Regions from separate parts of the Streptosporangium sp. NPDC020072 genome, predicted to be linked through region 3. Evidence: riboswitches for the same ligand, from Rfam matches in the RefSeq annotation. Region 3 holds a riboswitch; each other region holds the start of a gene.

Region 1 (4,687 bases), on a different contig from region 3:
ATGTACGGCGCGCGCGCCGCGGCCAGGTCGATCAGCGCCTTCTGCGGCAGCTCCCACGCGGTCCGGTAGAGCGTCCTGAGGTCGTCGGGGATGCCCGGGACGTCCTGGATTGAGCCGTCCGCCCGCTTGATCGCGTCCCTGATCTGCGGGGTCCACAGGCCCCGGGCCGTGAGGTCGGCGACCAGATAGCGGTTGACCTGGAGGAACTCCCCGGAGAGGGTCTCGCGCTTGAAGACGTTCGACACCTGGGGCTCGATGCACTCGTAGCAGCCCGCGATGGAGGCGATGGTGGCCGTGGGGGCGATCGCGATCATCAGCGAGTTGCGCAGGCCGGTCACGGCGATCCGCTCCCTGAGCGCCGTCCACTCCGCCGAACGGGCGGCCCCGTAGTGGTCGGGGTGCAGCACGCCGTCGGCGGCGCGGGTGTCCCCGTAGGAGGGGTGGCGCCCCCGCTCGGCGGCCAGGTCGCTGGAGGTGGCGTAGGCGGCCAGCGCGATCTCCTCGGCGATCCGGGTCGACAGCTCAAGCGCCCGCGGCGAGTCGAACGGCAGCCGCAGCGCGAAGAAGACGTCGGCCAGCCCCATCACGCCCAGCCCGACGGGCCGCCAGCGCTCGTTGGCCGCGCGGGCCTCGGGCGTCGGGTAGAAGCCCAGGTCGATGGTCCTGTCCAGGAACCTGACCGCGGTGCGAGCCGTACGGCGCAGCCGCTCCCAGTCCACACCGTCCGCGGTGAGGTGGGCCGCCAGGTTGATCGAGCCGAGGTTGCAGACGGCGGTCTCCGCGTCGCTGGTGACCTCCAGGATCTCGGTGCACAGGTTCGACAGGTGGATGACGTTGCCCGGACGGGCCGTCTGGTTCGAGGTCCGGTTCGAGGCGTCCTTGAAGGTCATCCAGCCGTTGCCGGTCTGGGCGAGCGTGCGCATCATGCGGCCGTACAGGGCACGGGCCGGGACCTGCCTGACGAACCCGCCCTCGGCCTCCGCCCTGCGGTAGGCCTCCTCGAACGCCTCGCCGTACAGGTCGGTGAGGTGCGGGACCTCCTTGGGGTCGAACAGCGACCACATCTCGTCGGCCTCGACCCGCCGCATGAACTCGTCGGGGATCCAGTTGGCGAGGTTCAGATTGTGCGTACGGCGCGCCTCCTCGCCGGTGTTGTCGCGCAGTTCGAGGAACTCCTCGATGTCGGCGTGCCAGGGCTCCAGGTAGACGCAGGCCGCGCCCTTGCGACGGCCGCCCTGGTTGACGGCGGCGACGCTGGAGTCGAGGGTGCGCAGCCACGGCACGATGCCGTTCGAGTGGCCGTTGGTGCCGCGGATCAGCGAGCCGCGCGAGCGGACCCGGGTCCAGGCGATGCCGATGCCCCCGGCGTACTTCGACAGGCGGGCGACCTGGCCGTAGCGCTGGTAGATGGCCTCTAGCTCGTCCCTCGGGGAGTCGAGCAGGAAGCAGGAGGACAGCTGGGGCCTGCGGGAACCGGAGTTGAACAGGGTGGGCGAACTGGGCAGGTAGGACAGGGTGGCCATGAGCCCGTACAGTTCGGCGGCCTCCTCGACCGTCTCCGACAGACCGCAGGCCACGCGCAGCAGGAAGTGCTGGGGGCGTTCGAGGACCTTGCGGGTGCTCGGGTGGCGCAGCAGGTAGCGGTCGTAGACGGTGCGCAGCCCGAAGTACTCGAACCTGTCGTCGGCGGCCGGGTCGACCAGCGCGTCGAGGGCGGCGGCGTTGGCGGCGACGAAGGCGGCCAGCCCGTCCTGCAGGAGCCCCGCGCCGTGGGTCGCGGCGATCGACTCGGAGAAGGTCGTGACGCCGTGCTCGGCGGCCTCCTCGGCGATCAGGCCGGTCAGCAGCCTGGCGGCGGCTCTGGAGTTCTCCGGGTCGGTGATCACCCGGGCCGCGGCCTCCTCGATCGCCCGCCTGCGATCGTCCGGCGAGTGCCCGGTCTTCTCCGCCTTCTCGGCCAAGGTCTGTGTCACGTGCCACCCCTCGTGCAGGTAATCCCCGTACGGCTCACGGAGCAGGGCGCGCGTCAACGGGCGGCTCCCGGGCACGCCGGACCGCCTCGTCCCGCGGCTCTCCCTCGAAGCCCTGGACAACTCTCGTGCCGAGCGGGGACCTGGTCGGTCCCCTCTCCACACACCGCGGGCAGGTCTTCGGACTCACGGGCGTGACGCGCGCTCCTACCGGCCGTCGCTTCCCGGGCGTGGTTCACCCAGTGCTCAGTTGACGGCTTTCGTTCCCGTTCACCGCTGCGGGGCAGTCCCGGTCTCTCACCGGGTTCCCTGTTGCCTCGCCCTCGTGGGCGAACCAGCGACGACCAGGATCCTACATCTAGTGCCGCCTGACGCAACCACCCCAACAGTTTGTGTCGGGGATGCTCAGCAACCCGAGCTCGTTGAGCACCGCGCGGGTACGGCGGGTCTCCGTGACCAGCCACCGGCGGAAGTCGTCACCGCTCAGGTACGCCCGGTGCCAGCCGTTGGCCGCGCACACGGCCTGCCATCGGGGCGAGGCGTCGATCCGGTCGCACAGGGCGACCGCCCCGTCCCGGTCGCCGGGGCTCATGGCCCGGGGACCGAGCACCCCGCACCAGTCGGCGTACTCCAGGCGCACCTCCCGCTCCATCAGCGTCGGCGCGTCGATGCCGTCGATCCGCTCCCCCGAGGAGACCGCGAGCGGCATCAGCCGGCCCGTGGCGATCTTCGGCAGGAGGGAGCCGGCCGAGCCGAGGAGCGCGGCCACCCGCCCCTCGTGCAGCGCCTCGACGGCCTCCGACTCGGTCGGGTAGCCCGCGTACTCCATCAGCCTGACGTCGACGCCGAGGCACTTGCCGATCATGCCGTAGAGCACGTGGTCGGAGCCGCCCTCGGCCCCTCCCCCGACCACCAGCCGCGCCGGGTCGCGGCGCAGCGCCGCGACGAAGTCCTCGAAGGTCCGCAGCAGGGAGTTCGGGGAGACGGCCAGGACGGACCAGTCTCCGGCCAGCCTGGCCAGCGGGGTCGAGGCCGCCAGCACGGAGTCCGCGTCGGCGGTCTCGCCGCCCGCCAGCATCGGCACGCCCGCCAGGAACACCCGGCCCTCGCGCGCGAAGGGACCCCCGACGGCGGCGAACGCGGTCAGGGCGGCCATCCCCTGGGCGCCCGCGCCGCTCACCTCGACCGCACCGGCCATCCTCTCGCCGGTCAGGATCGCGGCCAGCGCGTGGGCGGCCTGGTCCCAGCGCCGCCCGCGGACGACCGGCGCGACGATGGTCAGCCTGCGCGCCCACCCCGCACCGGGGCCTCCCATGTCACCGCAGCCCCCGGCGACCATGACCCCCAGCGCGAGCGCGAGGAATCGCCTACGGTGCATAAGCGTCCCTTCCGCCGAGATCCCCCAGATCTCTCGATACCCTACGTTGCAGATATGTCACTCTCTGCACCGCAATTGGGGCATCAGGCGCTCACTCCACGGTGACGCTCTTGGCGAGGTTGCGCGGCTTGTCCACGTCGCGGCCGAGCGCGACGGCCGCGTGGTAGGCGAACAGCTGCAGCGGGATCGACAGCAGGATCGGGTCGAGCTCGATCTCGTTCCTGGGCACCACCAGGCAGTCGTCGGCCAGCCGGGGATCGGCCTCGCGGTGCCCGACCATGAGCACCCGCCCACCGCGCGCGCGGATCTCCCCCAGCGTGGTGAGGTTCTTGTCCAGCAGCTCGTCGTCGGGGACGACCGCCACGGTCGGCATCTCCGGGCCGATCAGCGCCAGCGGCCCGTGCTTGAGCTCGCTGGCCGGGTAGGCCTCGGCGTGCACGTAGGAGACCTCCTTGAGCTTCTGCGCGCCCTCCCTGGCCACCGGGTATCCCCTGACCCTGCCGACGAACATCATGCTCGGCGAGCCGGCGTACTTGCCGGCCAGCTCCTTGATCCGGGGTTCGAGGGCGAGGATCTCCCCGATCTGGCCGGGCAGCGCGCGAAGGCCCTCCACGATGCGCCGGCCGTCGGCGGGCGACAGGTCGCGCACCCTTCCCAGGTGCAGGGCGAGCAGCGCGAAGGCGACCGCGGTCGAGGTGAAGGCCTTGGTGCTCGCCACCGAGACCTCGGGGCCCGCGTGCAGGTAGAGACCGCCGTCGACCTCCCTGGCGATGGCGCTGCCGACGGTGTTGACGATGCCGAGCACCCGGCCGCCCTTGCGCTTGAGCTCCTGGACGGCGGCCAGGGTGTCGTAGGTCTCCCCCGACTGGCTGATCGCCACGTAGAGGGTGTCCGGCTCGACGACCGGGCTGCGGTAGCGGAACTCGCTGGCGGGCTCGGCGTCCGACGGGATGCGCGCCAGCTCCTCGATGAGCTGGGCGCCGATCTGGCCCGAGTAGTAGGCCGAGCCGCATCCGATGATCTTCACCCGGCGGAAGGAGCGGCTCTCCCGCGCGTCCATGTTGAGCCCGCCCAGATGGGCGATGTGGAAGCGGTCGTCGAGGCGCCCGCGCAACGTCCTGGCGACCGTCTCCGGCTGCTCGGAGATCTCCTTGAGCAGGTAGTGCTCGTAGCCGCCGGTGTCGTAGTGCCCGGCCTCCCAGTCGACCGTCAGCGGCTCCTTGGCCGTCTCCCGCGCGTCGCTGGAGAAGGTGTTGAAGCCGTCGGCCTTCAGCACCGCGAGCTCGCCGTCCTCCAGGTGCACCACCTGGCGGGTGTAGCGGACCAGCGCGGCCACGTC
Region 2 (4,687 bases), on a different contig from region 3:
CGTGTCCGGCGAGCGGTGTTCGAGCAGCAGGTCCCTGGCCGCCGCGACCTGCCAGGTGCGGCTCCTGGAGGCCGGGTTGTAGATCGCCAGGACCAGGTCGGCCCGCGCGGCGGCGCTGATCCTGTCCGCGACGACCTCCCACGGCTTGAGCAGGTCGGACAGCGACAGCACGCAGTAGTCGTGGCCGAGCGGCGCCCCGACCCGGCTGGCCACCGCGTGCGCCGCGGTCAGGCCGGGCAGCACCCGCACCGCAACGTCGGCGAACCGCGGCTCGCAGGAGACCTCAAGCACCGCGCTGGCCATCGCGAACACCCCGGGGTCGCCGGAGGAGACCACCGCGACCCGCGCCCCGGCCGCGGCCAGTTCGAGGGCGTGCGCCGCCCGTTCGGCCTCCACCCGGTTGTCCGTCGGGTGACGGCGCTGGCGCGGGTTCGGCGGGACGCGGTCCAGGTAGGGGCCGTACCCGACGAGGTCGTCGGCGGCGGCCAGCGCCTCCTGAGCCTCCGGTGTCAGCCAGGGCCGCCCGGCGGGCCCGAGCCCGACCACGACGACCTCGCCGCCCTGGACGCGCTCCGGGGCCCGGCTCTCACCGTGGGTGCCGGGAAGGCCGGAGTTGACCGGGCTCGGCACCAGCGCCAGCGAGAAGTACGGCACACTGTCCGGGTCCACCTCGGCGAGCGGGGCCAGGCGCTGCGCGCCGGTGGTCGCGCGCTCCACGTACCACGCCTCGTCGAGACGGCCCGCCTCGGCCAGCGCGTCGCGAACCTTGGTGAAGGTACGGCCGAGCTTGAGGATCGCCGCGGAGTCGGTCGCGGCCAGGCGTTCGGCGATGACCTCGGCGGGCAACGTGCCGGGAAGCACCGTCAGGACCTCGTCCCGCTCGACCAGCGGCCTGCCGAGCACGGCCGCGGCGCCGCTCACCGACGTCACCCCGGGCACGACCTCGGTGACGTAGCGGTGGGCCAGCCGCTTGTGCATGTGCATGTAGGAGCCGTAGAAGAGCGGGTCGCCCTCGCACAGCACGACCACGTCGCGGCCCGCGTCCAGGTGGGCGGCCAGCCGCAGCGCGCAGTCGGCGTAGAAGTCGTCGATGGCGCCCTGGTAGCCGCCGGGGTGGTCGGTGGTCTCCGTGGTGAGCGGGTAGATCAGCGCCTCCTCGATCTGCCCCTCCCGCAGGTACGGCGCCGCCACCGAGCGGGCGATGCTCCTGCCGTGGCGGGCGCTGTGGTAGGCGATGACGTCCGCCTCCCCGATGAGCCTGGCCGCCTTGACGGTCACCAGTTCCGGGTCTCCCGGGCCGAGCCCGACGCCCCTGAGCCGTCCCGCTGACGTGTCGTTCACTCGACCTCACTCGCGATCGCGTTGACCGCGGCGGCGGCCATCGCACTCCCACCCCGGCGCCCGTGCACGACCAGGTACTCCAGACCCGCCGGATGCCCGGCGAGCGCCTGCTTCGACTCGGCGGCGCCGATGAAACCCACCGGCACGCCGAGCACGGCGGCGGGCCGTCCCGCCCCCTCCTCGACCATCTCCAGCAGCCTGAACAGCGCGGTCGGCGCGTTGCCGATCGCGACGACCGCCCCTTCGAGACGGTCGCGCCACAGTTCGAGGGCGGCCGCGCTGCGGGTGGTGCCGAGCCGTACGGCCAGCTCGGGCACGCCGGGCTCACCCAGCGTGCAGAGCACCTCGTTGCCCGCGGGCAGGCGGCGCCGGGTCACCCCCGAGGCGACCATCATCGCGTCGCACAGCACGGGCGCCCCCGCGCGCAGGGCCGCCCTGGCCGAGGCGACCACGCCCGGCGACCAGCCGAGGTCGGCGACCAGGTCCACCATCCCGCAGGCGTGGATCATGCGGACCGCCACCTGGGCGACGTCCGGCGGCAGGCCGTCCAGGTCGCTCTCGGCGCGGATGGTGGCGAAGGAACGCCGGTAGATCTCCGCGCCGTCCCGGACGTAGTCGGTCACGTTTCCCCTCTCAGAGCCGCCACGGCGGCCGTGGTCTCCTTGATGTCCGCGCAGTTCAGGCCGCTTTCCGGGCCACTGTTCAAGCCGCTGTCCTCCAGGAGGACCCGGTAGCCGGTCGTGGTCGCGACCACGTCGACGGCCCGTCCTCGCGGGCGGCCGCAACGTCGTTCGCAGCCCGCCCAGTGCACCGGGAGCGTACCGGGGCGGGCGGGGACGGCCGAGGGCGGGTCGCTCTCGGCCGCGATCCAGCGGGCGGCGTCGGCCCGCACGTCGGCCAGTGACTTCGCGCAGCCGGGCCGTCCCGCGCAGGCCGTCACGCCCGTCCACGGCGAGGCCGGGTCGAGGACCAGCCCGGCGGCGACGAGCCGCCCGGCGACCTCGGAGAGAGCGGCCGGGGACAGGCCGGGCAGGACGACGCCGCGCCACGGCGTCAGCCGTACCTCCTCGACGGCCAGGTCGGCCAGCAGGGCGGCCTGGGCGGAGGTCAGCCGCCCCAGCGGCACCGTGACGCCGAGCGTGTTCAGGCCTGAGGGCTGTTCGACGGTCCCGGCGGGACCGTGGGAGGGCGCCGGGACGGGGGCCCGCCGTACGGGGGCGGAGGTCGTCTCCAGGGTGGCCGCGACCCGGGCGGCGACGCGCTCCGCGCAGCCGGGCAGTTCGCCGATCCGCCACACACGGCCCTCCCGCACCCCGGGCTCGGCCAGGAACGCCTCGGCGGCGGTCAGCAGCGCGGCGACCGCCGACCCCGGCGGCATCCGCAGGCCGCTGTCGGTCTCGGCCAGCAGCAACGCCACCTCGCCGGGGCCGGTCGGCAGGATCGCGGCGTCCGCCCCGAGCCAGGCCACGTCGCCCCGGCCGTCGTCGAGCGCGAACAGGAACCGCCCCGGCAGGCCGGCGAGCGCGGGCGTGCCGCACAGGCGCAGGTCGAGCTCACGGGTCAGCGGTCCCACGTCGAGAATCCCCCGGCCGTCGAGGCCGCTCAGCGGTGAGGCCAGGACGTTGCGGACCCGTTCGTGGGTGGCCGAAGGCAGCAGCCCCGCCTGTGCCATGCGGGCCGCGAAATCGTCCCCGGCGCCCAGTCCGCGCACCTGGACGTTCGCCCGGGAGGTCAGCTCGACGACGCCGTTGCCGCAGGTCTCGGCGGCCGAGGCCAGCTCGCGCAGCTGCGGGGCCGTCAGGCGCCCTCCGGGCACCCTGACGCGCGCCAGGCCGCCGTCGGCCGCGGAATGCACCTGGAGCGCCCCCGGGCACGCGTCGGGATGAGATCGTCCGGAGAAGTGACCTTTTGACACGCTGAGGATGGTAACTCCAGTTTCTTGCGGGGACCTCGCTGCCGTAGTCTCATCGTTGGCGACGGCAAAAGGGAGGAAGCCGGTGTGAATCCGGCGCGGTCCCGCCACTGTAACCGGGGAGCGAACCCCATCCAGCCACGGTCCGGCAACGGGCGGGAAGGCCGGGGGGAGCATCGATCCGGGAGCCAGGAGACTCCAGCCGTCGTAGCCGACGACGACCCGGGGCGAGGACCCCGAGGGAGGAAAGCCCTGTGCGCTGTTCGCCGTTCCCCAGCCGCAAGCCCGCACCGCCGTTCACGGCCGCGCCGCTCCCCGCCGGGGAGCGTGGCGAATGATCCTCCTGCTCTCCACCTCCGACACCGACCTGCTCAGCGCCCGCGCCAGCGGCGCGGACTACCGGCTCGGCAATCCCGCCAGGCTCACCGCGGGGGACCTGCCTCCCCTCGTCGAGGGCGCCGACCTGGTCGTCGTACGGCTGCTCGGCGGGCGCCGCGCCTGGGAGGAGGGCCTGGACGCCCTGCTCGCCGGGCCGCTGCCCGTCGTCGTGCTCGGCGGCGAGCAGGCGCCGGACGCCGAGCTGATGGAACTGTCGACCGTGCCCGGCGGGGTCTGCGCCGAGGCGCACGCCTACCTCGCCCATGGCGGGGCCGCCAACCTCGCCGAACTGGGCCGCTTCCTGTCGGACACGCTGCTGCTGACCGGCCACGGCTTCGCCCCGCCCGCCCCGACGCCCGCCTGGGGCGTGCTCGAACGCCGGGCGCGCCGCGAGGAGGGCCCGGTCGTCGGCGTGCTCTACTACCGCGCCCACCACGTCGCGGGCAACACCGCCTTCGTCGAGACGCTCTGCGCCGCGATCGAGGACGCGGGCGCCCGCGCGCTGCCCGTCTACTGCGCCTCCCTGCGCAGCGCCGAGCAGGGCCTGCTCGACACCCTGGGCACGGTCGACGCCCTGGTGGTGACCGTGCTGGCCGCGGGCGGCACCCGCCCGGCCACCGCGTCCGCGGGCGGCGACGACGAGGCCTGGGACGTCGGCGCGCTCGCCGAACTCGACGTGCCGATCCTGCAGGGCCTGTGCCTGACCGGCGGCAGGGCCGCCTGGGAGGCCAACGACGACGGCCTCTCCCCGCTCGACGCGGCGACCCAGGTGGCGATCCCCGAGTTCGACGGGCGGATCATCACGGTGCCGTTCTCCTTCAAGGAGATCGACGGGGACGGCCTGACCGTCTACGTCGCCGACCCCGAGCGGGCCTCCCGCGTGGCGGGCATCGCCGTACGGCACGCCGTCCTGCGGCACGTCCCGCCCGCCGAGCGGCGGATCGTGCTGATGCTGTCGGCCTACCCGACCAAGCACTCCAGGATCGGCAACGCCGTCGGCCTCGACACCCCGGCGAGCCTGGTGCGGCTGCTTGCCGCGATGCGCGAGCACGGCTA
Region 3 (4,687 bases):
GGGGGTCGTCCTGTCGCACCGGAGCCTGCTTTCGGGCTCCCGGTCCCTGGCCGGATGGGCGCGGGCGGGCCAGGACGACGTCTTCCTCAACGTGAGCCCGCTCTTCCACGCCGGCGGGCAGGTCTTCCCGACGCTGACCCCGCTGTGGTGCGGCGGCCGTACCGTGTGCGTGCGCCCGGAGGCGGCGCTGGCGCGGTTCTGGACCTACGTCGACCGCTACGAGCCAACGTGGACGCTTGTGGTCAACGCCTACCTCGCCCACCTGGTCGAACGGCCGGAACGACCGGTCGCAGGCCGGTTGAAGGGGGTCCTCGCCGGAGGCTCCCCCCTCGCCGTCGAGCTGATCCACCGCTTCGAGGCCACCTTCGGCCTGCCCGTCCACCAGGTGTACGGCATGACCGAGACGGCCTCGATCGCCACGGTCGAACCACGCGGGAGAAAGAGCGGCGACCCCAGGAGCGCCGGGCTGCCCCTGGACTGCTCCCGGGTCCGCGTGGCCGGCCGGGACGGGCGGGACGTCGCGACCGGTGAGAGCGGCGAGGTGCTGCTGAGCGGGGACAACGTGTTCACCCGTTACCAGGACGCCCCCGGTCTCACCGGGGAGCGGGTCGACGACGGCTGGATACGCACCGGCGACCTGGGACGCCTCGACGAACGCGGGGAGCTGTCGATCGTCGACCGCCTCGACGGCATGGTCGTCGTCAACGGCGAGAACCTCTACCCCGCCGAGGTCGAGAACCTCGTCCCGCACCTCGAAGGCGTCGAGGACGCCGTCCTGGTGGCGCTGCCGCACCCGGTGACGGGGGCCGAGCCGGTGCTCGTCTACACGCTGCTGCCCGGTGCCGTCGCCCGCGTCGACGGCTGGCGCGCGACGCTGCTGAGGTTCGTCAGCACCTTCAAGGTGCCGCGCAGGTTCGTCCCCGTCGAGGACCTGGGCCTGGACGCCTTCCCGAGAACCCCGCTGGGCAAGATCGTGCGGTCTGAGGTGCGGCGGCTCGCGGCCGGACGCCTGTCGTGACCGGGAGCCTCCGGGCCCGGCGCGCGCCGGGCCCGGAGGAGGGGTCAGCCGGCCTCCGCCCTGACCACCCGGGCCGCGGCGACCATGTTGTCCAGGGAGACACGGACCTCGCCCCAGCCACGGGTCTTCAGGCCGCAGTCGGGGTTGACCCACAGCCGCCCGGCCGGGATGCCGCCGAGTCCCTCGCGCAGCAGGGAGGCGACCTCCTCGACGTCCGGCACCCTCGGGGAGTGGATGTCGTAGACGCCCGGCCCCACCTCGCGGGGATACCCGGCCCCGGCCAGTTCGCCGGCGACCCGCATGTGGGAGCGGGCGGCCTCCAGGCTGATCACGTCGGCGTCGAGGTCGTCGATGGCGGCCAGGATCTCACCGAACTCGGCGTAGCACATGTGGGTGTGGATCTGGGTGTCGGCCCGCACCCCGCTCGTGGCCAGGCGGAAGGCCTCCGTCGCCCAGGCCAGGTAGGCGGGCCGGTCGGCCGCGCGCAGCGGCAGCGTCTCCCGCAGCGCGGGCTCGTCCACCTGGATGACGGCGATGCCCGAGGCCTCCAGGTCGGCGACCTCGTCGCGCAGGGCGAGGGCGACCTGGCGGGCGGTCTCGGCCTGCGGCTGGTCGTCGCGGACGAAGGACCAGGCGAGCATGGTGACCGGGCCGGTCAGCATGCCCTTGACCGGTCGCCCCGTCTGGGACTGGGCGTAGGTCGTCCAGCGCAGCGTCATCGGCCTGGGGCGGGAGACGTCCCCGGCCAGGATCGGCGGGCGCACGTAGCGGGTGCCGTACGACTGCACCCAGCCGTGCTGGGTGGCCAGGTAGCCGTTGAGCCGCTCGGCGAAGTACTGGACCATGTCGTTGCGTTCCGGCTCTCCGTGCACCAGGACGTCGATACCCGCCCGCTCCTGGAAGACCAGGACCGAGCGGATCTCCGAGGCGATCAGCTCGTCGTAGGCGTCCTGGTCGATCCGCCCGGCGCGCAGGTCGGCGCGGGCCGCCCGCAGCCGCCCGGTCTGCGGGAAGGAGCCGATGGTGGTCGTGGGCAGCTCCGGCAGGCCGAGGCGGGCGCGCTGGGCCGCCGCCCGCTCACCGTACGGCTGGGGCCTGCGGGTGTCGGCGGGGGTGACCGCGGCGGCGCGGGCCCTGACCTCTGGGTCGTGGGTGAGCGCGGAGGCCTCGCGTGAGGCCAGGTCGGCCCGGTTGGCGGCCAGTCGTCCGGCGACGGCCCCGGTTCCCTCGCTGAGCCCGGTGGCCAGGGTGACGACCTCGGCGACCTTCTGCCTGGCGAAGGCGAGCCAGCGGCCGACCCGCGGGTCGAGGCCGTGTTCGAGCCCGAGGTCGACGGGGACGTGCAGCAGCGAGCAGGAGGGCGCGACGTCCACCCGGCCGGCCAGGCCGAGCAGGGTGGCCAGGGTCGCCAGCGACCCGCCCAGGTCGTTGATCCACACGTTGCGGCCGTCCACGACACCGGCGATCAGGCGCTTGCCGGGCAGACCGCCCGCGCGGGCCAGGTCCTCCAGGTTGGCCGCGGCCGGGCCGGTGAAGTCCAGTCCCAGGCCCTCGATCGGCGCCCTGGCCAGGACCGGCAGCGCGTCTCCGAGCCGGTCGAAGTAACCGGCGACGAGGATCTTCGGCCGGTCGGTCAGGGCGCCGAGCTCACGGTAGGCGTGGGCGGCGGCGTCGAGCACCGCCCGGTCGCGGTCCTGCGCCAGCGCGGGCTCGTCGAGCTGCACCCACTCGGCACCGGCCGCGCGCAGGGCGGCGAGCACCTCGGCGTAGACGGGCAGCAGCCGGTCGAGCAGGCCGATGGGTTCGAAGGCCGGGTCCGCGCCGGGGGCGGCCTTGGCCAGCAGCAGGTAGGTGACGGGGCCGACGAGCACGGGGCGCGCGGTGTGCCCGAGCGCGACGGCCTCGCGCAGTTCGCCGACCTGTTTTGCCGGGTCCGCGGCGAAGACGGTGTCAGGTCCCAGCTCCGGCACCAGGTAGTGGTAGTTGGTGTCGAACCACTTGGTCATCTCCAGCGGGGCGACCTCCTGGGTGCCCCGGGCCATGGCGAAGTATCCCGCCAGGGGGCCTTCCGTCTCCACGACGGCTCGGTGACGCGGGGGGACGGCGCCGACCATGACGGTGGTGTCGAGGACGTGGTCGTACAGCGAGAAGTCGCCGGTCGGCACCTCCCGCACCCCCGCCTCCGTCAGGTGCCGCCAGTTGCCTGCGCGCAGCCCGGCCGCGACGTCCAGCAGGTCACGCTCGGTCACCCGGCCCGCCCAGTGGCCCTCGATCGCCTTCTTCAGCTCACGGTCCGGCCCCTGACGGGGGTAGCCGTACACGGTGGGGGAGGAAGTCTCGGTCACGGAACTCTCCTTCGCGAGTCACGAAAGGACTCCGGTGCCCCGAGGGGAGAGACGAAGGAGAGGCGGGCGCACCAGGCCCGTCCCATGCCGCCGACCCACCCGCGAGGTCACCGAGGTCACCGCGTGCGTGGTCGCACGCGGGCAGTGGCAGGTCTTCGGACTCGCGGGCACGTCCGGGCCGTTGTCTCGCCCTGACACCTAGTGGCCGTCGCTTCCCGGACCCGATCTGCCGGATCCAGTGCGTTTGACGGCGGTCGTTCCCACTCACCGCTGCGGGGCAGTCCCGGAGTCACACCGGGTTCCCTCTTACGACGCGTCTGCCTGGCGGGCAGGGCGAACCGACTGCGTCCCCAACCCTACGCGCATCCGATGGCGGAGCGACAACCATATTCGGGCCCGCCGGCGGGTTCGCGGGATCGTTCTCCCATCGCCCCGGGCCGCCTGAAACCGTACGGGGGAATTCGCGGGTCGCGGGAAAATCTCCGCCCCCCGCTTTCGCGACTCAACAACCGTGACCTAAGACCCCATTTCCTACAATTTCCGAAAGAAAAGGGCAGGCTATATTAGACCCGGCAAACCCCCCAGCCATCGGAGTTAACCATGTATCGGACTAAAGGGTCACATCTCCATCAAGGGCGTATACCAAGCGCCCTAACCGATGTCAAGTCGCGAGTCGCCGCCATTCTCCACCGGCGTTTCCCGGTCATCATGCGAGGGACGCTCGGCCTGGTGTTCCTGTGGTTCGGCGTGCTGAAGGTGGCGAACGTCAGCCCGGTCGGCGCCCTGGTCGCCGACACCCTGTCCTTCGTGCCGCTGCCCGCGTCGTTCGTGGTGCCCGCCCTGGGCGTGTTCGAGGTCGCGGTGGCCCTGGCGCTGTTCACCGGCCGGTGGCTGCGCCCGTTCCTGCCCGTGCTCCTGCTCCACCTCGTCGGCACGTTCCTGGTCCTGGTGCTCCACCCGGGTGTCGCGTTCAAGGACGGAAACCCGCTCATGCTCACAATGGAGGGCGAGTTCGTCGTCAAGAACGTCGTCCTGATCGCCGGGACATTGGTCGTCGCCGCGACCCTCCCCCGGCGCGAGGGGCACGAGGAACAGCGGGAGGAGTCCCGCCTGCCGGTTTCCACCACCTCGCGTTAGAGAACTCGCGACGAGCCCGTCGCGGGCTCACGGAGAACGAGTGCCGGGAAACGGGAAACGGGAAACGGGATCGCTCCGTTTCCCGTTTCCCCAAGGGCACGACGCCCCGCCCAGGACCTGTTTTGTGGATCTTCGCCGTGGCGAGGATCGTCCAGGTGGATGCCCCGCGAGGCGGAGGAGGAGCTCA

The links. A riboswitch is a leader RNA that binds a small molecule or an ion and turns the genes downstream of it on or off. The one in region 3 is predicted to bind cobalamin.
Region 1: it holds a riboswitch for cobalamin, as region 3 does, so the genes downstream of both, ABZ470_RS13075 (ribonucleoside-diphosphate reductase subunit alpha) here and metE (5-methyltetrahydropteroyltriglutamate--homocysteine S-methyltransferase) in region 3, are expected to answer to the same signal.
Region 2: it holds a riboswitch for cobalamin, as region 3 does, so the genes downstream of both, cobN (cobaltochelatase subunit CobN) here and metE (5-methyltetrahydropteroyltriglutamate--homocysteine S-methyltransferase) in region 3, are expected to answer to the same signal.

Annotation. Positions count from the first base shown of each region.
Region 1 is NZ_JBEYAB010000005.1:136,697-141,383, forward strand. Features, by position in the region: gene ABZ470_RS13075 (ribonucleoside-diphosphate reductase subunit alpha) at 1-1,973, opposite strand, end outside; cobalamin riboswitch at 2,124-2,324, opposite strand; gene ABZ470_RS13080 (tripartite tricarboxylate transporter substrate-binding protein) at 2,329-3,348, opposite strand; gene glmS (glutamine--fructose-6-phosphate transaminase (isomerizing)) at 3,440-4,687, opposite strand, start outside.
Region 2 is NZ_JBEYAB010000006.1:203,707-208,393, forward strand. Features, by position in the region: gene ABZ470_RS16030 (precorrin-2 C(20)-methyltransferase) at 1-1,341, opposite strand, end outside; gene ABZ470_RS16035 (precorrin-8X methylmutase) at 1,338-1,964, opposite strand; gene cobG (precorrin-3B synthase) at 1,961-3,256, opposite strand; cobalamin riboswitch at 3,268-3,471, shown strand; gene cobN (cobaltochelatase subunit CobN) at 3,588-4,687, shown strand, end outside.
Region 3 is NZ_JBEYAB010000017.1:229,093-233,779, forward strand. Features, by position in the region: gene ABZ470_RS35170 (AMP-binding protein) at 1-1,018, shown strand, start outside; gene metE (5-methyltetrahydropteroyltriglutamate--homocysteine S-methyltransferase) at 1,063-3,363, opposite strand; cobalamin riboswitch at 3,510-3,685, opposite strand; gene ABZ470_RS35180 (hypothetical protein) at 4,072-4,500, shown strand.